2 regions of the Streptococcus sp. F2 genome follow, and region 2 is predicted to be linked to the other one. Evidence: riboswitches for the same ligand, from Rfam matches in the RefSeq annotation. Region 2 holds a riboswitch; the other holds the start of a gene.
The links. Region 2 has a riboswitch for preQ1 ahead of ACYTR8_RS04380 (nucleoside hydrolase). Riboswitches for the same ligand answer to the same signal wherever they lie in the genome.
Positions count from the first base shown of each region.

Region 1: it holds a riboswitch for preQ1, as region 2 does, so the genes downstream of both, ACYTR8_RS03620 (QueT transporter family protein) here and ACYTR8_RS04380 (nucleoside hydrolase) in region 2, are expected to answer to the same signal.

Region 1 is NZ_JBWKAI010000007.1:1,617-6,037, forward strand. Features, by position in the region: gene ACYTR8_RS03615 (endonuclease/exonuclease/phosphatase family protein) at 1-1,537, shown strand, start outside; PreQ1 riboswitch class II at 1,751-1,870, shown strand; gene ACYTR8_RS03620 (QueT transporter family protein) at 1,868-2,371, shown strand; gene ligA (NAD-dependent DNA ligase LigA) at 2,517-4,421, shown strand, end outside.
Region 2 is NZ_JBWKAI010000009.1:16,812-21,232, forward strand. Features, by position in the region: gene ACYTR8_RS04370 (M42 family metallopeptidase) at 1-971, opposite strand, end outside; gene ACYTR8_RS04375 (ECF transporter S component) at 1,042-1,593, opposite strand; gene ACYTR8_RS04380 (nucleoside hydrolase) at 1,597-2,577, opposite strand; PreQ1 riboswitch class I at 2,760-2,804, opposite strand; gene nrdI (class Ib ribonucleoside-diphosphate reductase assembly flavoprotein NrdI) at 2,859-3,326, opposite strand; gene ACYTR8_RS04390 (helix-turn-helix domain-containing protein) at 3,814-4,421, shown strand, end outside.

The sequences.
Region 1 (4,421 bases), on a different contig from region 2:
TAATGATGGCTTACGTGTCTTTGACCCACAAGAAGATGCTATTGACTATTGGGAATCCATGGAAGGCATGTTGGTTGCTGTCGACGATGCGAAAATCCTTGGTCCAACGAAAAATAAAGAAATCTATGTTTTACCTGGTTCTAGCACGAGAGTGTTGAACAATTCAGGTGGTGTATTGTTGCCTGCAACCAGTTACAATACCGATGTGATTCCTGTACTTTTCAAAAAAGGTAAGCAAACCATCAAATCTGGTGATTCTTACAAGGGAAGATTAGCTGGGCCAGTCTCATACAGTTATGGTAATTACAAGGTTTTTGTTGATGATAGCCAAAAGATGCCTGTCTTAATAGATGGCCACCTTGCACCTGAAAAAACACATTTGCAAAAAGACCTAAGCAAATTAAGTATTGCATCTTATAATATTGAGAACTTCTCAGCAAACCCATCTTCAACCAAGGATGAGAAAGTCAAACGTATTGCTGAATCCTTTATTCACGATTTGAATGCACCTGATATCATTGGACTGATTGAGGTACAAGATAATAACGGCCCAACCGATGATGGTACTACAGATGCTACCCAAAGTGCTCAACGCCTGATTGATGCTATTCAAAAGCTTGGGGGCCCAACTTATCGTTATGTTGATATTGCTCCAGAAAATAATGTTGACGGTGGTCAACCTGGTGGGAATATTCGGACAGGCTTCCTCTATCAGCCAGATCGTGTTAGTTTATCGGATAAGCCAAAAGGTGGCGCTAAGGATGCTCTGTCATGGGTAAACGGGGAGTTAAACCTCAGTGTTGGTCGAATTGATCCAACTAATCCTGCTTGGAAAGATGTCCGTAAATCACTAGCAGCAGAATTTGTTTTCCAAGGAAATAAAGTCATTGTGGTAGCAAACCATTTGAACTCTAAGCGTGGGGACAATGCTCTTTATGGACGTGTGCAACCTGTTACCTTCAAATCTGAAGAAAGACGCCATGTTTTAGCCAATATGTTGGCTAAATTTGCCAAAGAAGGAGCAACTCATCAGGCAAATATTGTGATGTTAGGTGACTTTAACGATTACGAATTCACAAAGACGATTCAATTGATTGAAGAAGGGGATATGGCTAACTTGGTTAGCAGACATGATTTAGCAGATCGTTATTCTTATTTCTACCAAGGAAACAATCAAACCCTCGATAACATGCTAGTATCTCGTAACCTGCTTGGTCAGTATGAATTTGACATGGTGCATGTGAATTCACCGTTTATGGAAGTTCATGGCCGTGCTTCTGACCATGATCCATTGTTGCTTCAATTATCCTTTAAAAAAGCCGCAGATGCAGGTATAGAGGAAGGTAAACCAGCTCCGACTGCTACTGAGCAGAAAAAGGTAGTGACAGCTAAACCACTTGCGGCAGCTCAAAAAGCTTCCTCAGAGAAGGCTTTGCCAAAAGCAGGTGAAAAAGCTGGGATTGTGATGACTATCTTAGGAATGACTAGCTTGTTTGCTTCTGTTAAGTTATTTAGAAAAGGCAAAGAAAGACAATAAGCACAAAACAGTTTTAAAATCCCTAGTGGGGTAAAGGACCTGAGTAAAGTCTCAGGTCCTTTTACTTTTCAGCCACATAATTTATCTCACAAAAGAGAAAATCGTGATACTAAAAGTATTCAGTTAGTCTGTATGAAAGGAATCGAGAAGGTAACCATGCCCCTTTGTTATAGGTCGCAGACTTATTTAGTATTTTTGTCAAGTTGGTCTTTTTGTGGTACAATGTAACCGTTGCTTAGCAACCCTTGGTGCTTAGTTCCCTTTCACCAAGCATATTAGACACGTAAAGAGTTAGGTTTGACTAACTGCTTTGACGTTAAAGGAGAAAAAATGACAAAATTAACAGTGCGTGACTACGTTCACATTGCTTTAGTGGCTGCTCTCTATGTGGTATTGACCATTACGCCTCCTCTGAATGCCATTTCTTATGGAATGTATCAGTTTAGGGTATCTGAAATGTTGAATTTCCTTGCTTTTTACCATCGCAAGTATATCATTGCAGTGACTCTTGGGTGTATGATTGCAAACTTTTACAGTTTCGGACTTATTGATGTCTTTGTTGGTGGTGGCTCAACCCTTATTTTTGTGACGTTGGGTGTCGTTCTCTTTAGGAAGTACCACAAAGACTATCTATTTAATGGTCTTGTTAACAAGGCGTTCTTTTACTTTTCTTTCTTTTTTGCCGCTTCCATGGTGACCGTGGCTATTGAGCTTTCTTTCTTTGGTGCACCCTTCCTGTTGACCTGGTTTACAACGGCTATGGGGGAATTGGCATCGCTGCTCATCGGCTCTCTGATTATTGATAAGCTAGCTAAGCGTATGTCTTTTCATTAACGAATATTCATAACCGGAGTGAGAGAAGCCCTACACTTTTTAGAAAATAGGTACTTGGACAGTTGCTGGATTTTACAGCTGTCCTTTTTATTTTCTTCTGATTAGGAAATAGCTTATTTTCACTCTTTTATGATAAAATAAGAGTATGAAAAAACGCATAAGAGAATTGACGGAATTGCTTAACCGTTACCGTCAAGAATACTATACCAATGATTCCCCTTCTGTTTCTGATAGCGAGTACGATAAGCTTTATCGTGAGCTAGTGGATCTTGAAAACCAATACCCTGAGCATGTCTTACAAGATAGCCCAACTCAGAATGTCGGAGGAACCCTTCTTACCGGTTTTGAAAAATACCAGCACCAGTATCCGCTATTTAGTTTGCAGGATGCTTTTTCGCGTGAGGAATTAGATGCCTTTGACAAGCGGGTTAAATCGGAATTTCCTGATGCCACTTATCTAGCAGAGCTAAAAATTGACGGCTTATCCATCTCTTTAAGTTATGAAAATGGCCAATTACAGGTGGGAGCTACCCGCGGAGATGGTAGTGTTGGTGAAAACATTACAGAGAATCTTAAACAGATTAAAGATATTCCTCAAGTACTGCCTCAACCCCTGACCATAACTGTTCGAGGAGAGGCCTACATGTCTCGGCAATCCTTTAAAGCAATTAATGAAGAGAGACAGGAAAACGGTGAAACAGAATTTGCCAATCCTAGAAATGCTGCTGCGGGTACCTTGAGGCAATTAGATACGGCGGTAGTGGCTAAGCGTCAATTGGCTACTTTTCTCTACCAAGAAGCTAGTCCCACAATCAGAAGTCAGCAAGATCATGTCTTGAAAGCATTAGCCGATTTGGGCTTCTCAGTTAATCAGCGTCACCATCTGTCATCCTCTATGGATGAGATTTGGGATTTTATTCAAACTGTGGAGGCAGAACGCGATCAATTGGCTTATGATATTGACGGTATTGTCATCAAAGTGAATAACTTAGCCATGCAAGAAGATTTGGGATTTACGGTTAAAGCACCACGTTGGGCGATTGCCTACAAGTTTCCAGCAGAAGAAAAAGAGGCAGAAATCCTTTCGGTTGACTGGACAGTTGGTCGAACAGGTGTGGTTACCCCAACAGCAAACTTGACACCAGTTCAATTAGCTGGAACAACGGTCAGCAGGGCTACCTTGCATAACGTCGATTATATTGCGGAAAAAGATATTCGAATTGGAGATACCGTAATTGTCTATAAAGCTGGGGATATCATTCCTGCTGTCTTGCGCGTGGTTTCTGACAAGCGTCAGGAACAGGTGCCTATGTGGATTCCAAGTCAATGCCCATCTTGTCAGAGTGATTTAGTGCATTTTGAGGATGAAGTAGCTCTACGCTGTATCAATCCTTTGTGTCCGAGTTTGATTCAGCGAGGGTTGGAACACTTTGCCAGTCGAAATGCCATGAATATTGCTGGACTTGGGCCTGCTGTTGTGGAAAAACTCTTTTTAGCAGGGCTTGTTCACGATGTGGCAGATATTTACAAGCTCACTAAGGAAGATCTTCTGCATCTAGATGGCATCAAAGAAAAGTCGGCCGAAAAATTGCTAGCAGCTATTGAAACGTCCAAATCAAATTCAGCCGAGAAATTGTTATTTGGTTTAGGTATTCGTCACATTGGTGCTAAGGCCAGTCGTTTAATTTTGGAAACTTGCGGAAACATTGAGCATCTTTTAACGGTGAGAGAAGAAGACATTGCGACTATTGATGGTCTGGGCATGGTGATTGCTAAATCATTGGTTCAATATTTTCAACAAGATTCTGCCATTCTTTTAGTAGAAGAACTAAAGAATGCTGGGGTTAACTTAGCTTATTTAGGACAGAAGATTGATAGTAATGCAGAATTATTTGGCTTAACGGTTGTTTTAACGGGCAAGTTGGAGAAAATGACTCGCAACGATGCAAAAGCAAAATTAGAAACCTTAGGTGCTAAAGTGACTGGCAGTGTGTCTAAGAAAACAGACTTGGTGATTGCTGGAAGTGATGCAGGGTCTAAGTTGGAGAAA
Region 2 (4,421 bases):
TGAGTGCGTTCATAAGAGTGACTGGATTCAATACCAGCCCCAAGAAGTGCGTGACGTACCTCAGCCCCTGCTCGCATCGCAGCAGAAGCATCACTACCGTAATATGGGTAAATGTCTAGCTGATAAGGAATCTGATAGTCCTGGCAAAGGGTTACCAAATGTTGACGAAGCTCATAATGATAAGGACCAGAGCCATCCTTGACACAGATGGAAACAGTGTATTCGTCCGTTGCTTGGTCGTCTCCCATAGCTCCCATGTCAACTGCCAAATACTCAACCACTTGCGCTGGTAGGCTTGAGTTGGCACCGTGTCCGACCTCTTCGAAAGCAGAGAAATAAAAATGGGTCGTGTATGGCAATTCCACTTGCTCTTCTTTGTAGCATTTTAGGAGCTCCATAAGAATAGCTGCGCTGACCTTGTCGTCAAGGTGACGAGACTTGATAAAGCCTGATTCGGTCACGATGACACGCGGATCAAAAGAGATGAAATCACCGACTTCGATGCCAAGCGCGCGTGTTTCGTCAGCCGTTGTGACTTTTTCGTCCAAGCGCACTTCCATATTAGCTTGATTGCGTTCCGCACTGCCCGCGTCTTTATAAACATGCACAGATGTCTGGTGAAGTAAGATGGTTCCAGAAATTTCCTTTCCAGATTTGGCAAGATGTACGGTACAGTTCTCTCCCTCGATAGAATTGTAGACAAAGCCACCCACTAAGTCCATTTTCAAACGACCGTCAGGTTTGATAGCACGAACCATAGCCCCCAGAGTATCTAAGTGAGCCGTCACCACACGGTGTTTGTCATCGTTTTTACCTTGGACAGACACCATAATGCCTCCCTTATGGGTACGGACAGGCTCATAGCCAAATTGGCTGAGTTCGTCATGCACATAGTTCATGATTTTCCGAGTAAAACCTGTTGGAGAAGGGATGTTAGCAAGTTTAGTCAGGTATTCCACAGTTGTTTTCATAAGTACTCCATTCTTTGAAAAAATCCATATAGTCCTTCTATTATAACATTTTTCAAGACACAAGATCCTTCTAAATCTGGAAAAGATGAGGCAATTGTTTCTGTAAAGCCTTGCTAATCATGAGGACGAGGAGTAGACTAACCAAACGGTCTAAATAATCCGTACCTGCCTGAATGACAATAACACTGACCGTTAAGTCAATCCCCAATCCATGTAACATCTGCACCAAGAGACTGGAGCCACTTGAGGTGATCCCTTTAAAGAGAGTAACCGTAATGATAGAAGCCACTAGTGTGCCAGGAAAGGAAATACACAAAGCCTTCCAAATCAAGTCCTTAGCTTTGCTGTTTTGGCGCAGGAAAACCCCAGCAGTCAAAGCAGTAATGATGGCCACTGGAGCATAAAAGAGGGCGAAAATATCCGTTGTCATCCAAGAAAGAAGCGCGCTAACAATAGCAGTCACTGCGCCAAGCCAAGGGCCAAATAAAAGAGCGATTAGTAGTGTGCCTACCATGTCCAGGTAAAGGGGCAATTTGAGAAAGAGGGCGATATTAGCTCCTAGATAGTTAAGAGCAATTGCAGCAGCGATAAAGGTTAAAACCTGTGTTTTGATTTTTGTCATGTCTTATCCTAACTGTAAATGGTCAAGGTCTTGAACGACCTGATGCAAAGGGACTTCTAAAATAGTAGCGATGAATTCGGACCAAAAAGCCTTGCTGTTCACCGTCGTCAAAATATGGCTGTTTGCCTTCTTATGGTAAAAATCGTATTGATCGACAACGGTTTGACCAAGAGCAATCCCTTCTGTTGCCACATCCGTATAACTGTCAAAACCTTGGCAAATGGTAGGAGTTAAGAAATAGACCACGGCAAGAGGGTCATTGATGACGCAGCCAATCAGGTGTTCGCATTCCCAATGGAAATCAAAATAAAAACGGGTGATGTTTTCAATAAAGACAGTTTCCTCAGGATTGAGTCGAGCCATGTAAGACAAGTGATTTGGGGTCAAGACAATCTGTCTCGTCACATCTAGCCCCACCATTTCAAGTTTGCGGCCCAGCTGTTTAAAGGTTAGTCTGGCTGCATGAGGATCACACCAATAATTGTACTCGGCCACCGGAGAACAATTGCCATGAGCTTTGAAGGCACCTCCCATGCTAACAAAGCGGTGGCAATGTTTGCCCATATTTGGGTTTTGACCCAAAGCTTCTGCCACATTGGTCAATGGACCAAGGGCGATAATAGCCGTCTCAGAGGGCTCAGCGAAATGCTGGGCTAAAAAATCAGCAGCGGTCAGGGCTTCAGCTTCTTTGATTACTGAAGGTTGGAGCAGGCTATCGCCGAGACCGTCTATACCGTGGGTATCCTGGGCAGAGACATAGTCCCTTTCTAGAGGAATCCCACGTCCTAGATAAATGGGAATATCAAGGCGGTTCACCCGTTCTAAAAGAAGAATGGTATTTTGTAAGCCGATGGAAACAGGGACATTGCCTTGAACCAGTGTAATGGCGATGACCTCAAGTTTCGGGTGCTTCAGGGCATACAAAAGCGCTAAGCTATCGTCAATACCAGGATCGCAGTCAATAATAATAGGTTGCTTAGTCATAAAAACCTTTCTAATGAGTAACAGAGCTCCTCTTACCTTGAGGAGAAAAATAGCTAACAACAACATCAGTCAAAACAAAAAAAGTCTGAGACAGGACGTCCCAGACTGGAAAAAACGGTAACAGGTGTTAAATAGAAGACACCAAATAGCACCTGACAAGGCGTTGTCAGGTTGTGAAAGCTTGTTACTTAGTTTTTTATTCTGGGAAGTTTTCGAACCAGTCCAGGAAATCCCTGATTTGTGTAACCTTAGTCTACTATGATTTGAGACACTTGTAAAGCTTAGCCTTCAGAAGAAGCCCTAAACGCGTCTCTCCTCTCTAATATAATGTTCGCTAAACGCTCGATATCATCATTTGTGCCCCGCAATTCAAAATCACCAAGCATGGGAAAGCCAAAGCGCTTAGCATATTGTTTAGCAGTCAGGCAATATTGGTTGTTAAAATTCTTATTCCCCGAACCAATAATCCCCATACAATATTTATAATTGTCATGAGCTGCTATAAAATCGCCTAGAGGGTTGGTCAGAATCTCTACCTCGCCAGAGTCAACGCCGTTTCCACCTTCTAGATAAGTGGGCAGCATCGCCACAAAATCCTCCTCAACGGGAAAAGTTTCGTGCTTCAAATCTTTAATGTTAATCTGGTTAACATGGCACCCCTGGTTTTCGGCTAAATAAAGGGACAGCCGTTTCACAAAACTAAGGGTATTTCCGCTAAGGCTGATAAAAACAATGGTTAAGTCTGACATAAAAACTCCTATCTAAACTATCAGTCATCACTACCAAGATTAGCACAAGTCATAGCAACAAACAAGTTATAGCCTTTCAAAACTGTCTGAAATGTTTCCTATTGAATAAGATAAAGAGGTATTTACTTGGCACTGAAGTGAGGGTCAGGGTTACGTCTCTCATACTGTTATAAAATAAGTCAAAAAGTTAAAAAAAGAAAAAAATATGACCCGTTAGGGGATATTAAAATGTATCTAATTGTCCGAAATTAGAGAAAAAAGCTAAAATAAGACAATTTGAAGAACTGGTTCGGTTCACTTTTTTAATTTGAGGAAAAAAACTTGGTGTTTAAAAAGTTGATTTTCACAGTTGTTAGCTGAACCATCAGTTAAGTTGATAGGTTCTCCAAGACTAAGTATGTTATAATTTAGTCGTTTTGCAACAAAGTTATCGACTGAAACAGTCACTAGATAAATTGAAATCACTAAAGAAGGACATAAAACTGACATGACGCATGCTAGTAAACTTTTTACCAAGCAACAATGGAGAGAGCTTGAGTTAATTGCCCACTTAACAGAACATTCAGAGAGAATGGGATACAAGGATAGAGAACTGTGCAAAGTACTGGATATAACGGTGTCAACCTTACAGGCCTGTATTGCTAATTTGCAATTTATGGAATCCCTCGGTCGGATTACTTACGAAGACGGTTACTTAACCATTGACTATAATGATTACTGTGGCTTGCAGGAAGTCTATCAAAGGGGGCTGAGAGAATCCCAGTCCTTACAGCTCTTGTCAGCCTTGTTTTTTAAAGAGTTTGATTCTTTAGAGGATTTAGCAGAAGAGTTATTTATTAGTCTATCAACGTTAAAGCGACTCATCACCAGAACAAACATCTATCTTAGAAAAGAATTTGATATTAAGATTTCAACAAGCCCTGTTATGGTTGTGGGAAATGAGCATCAAATCCGCTTGTTTTATCTTAAATACTTCTCAGAAGCCTACACTATTTCCGAATGGCCATTTGATGGTGTTATCAATCAACATGATGTTGAGCGTTTCATTGATTTAATGGTAAAACAAACAGATGTCATCATAAATTTTGCGCTATT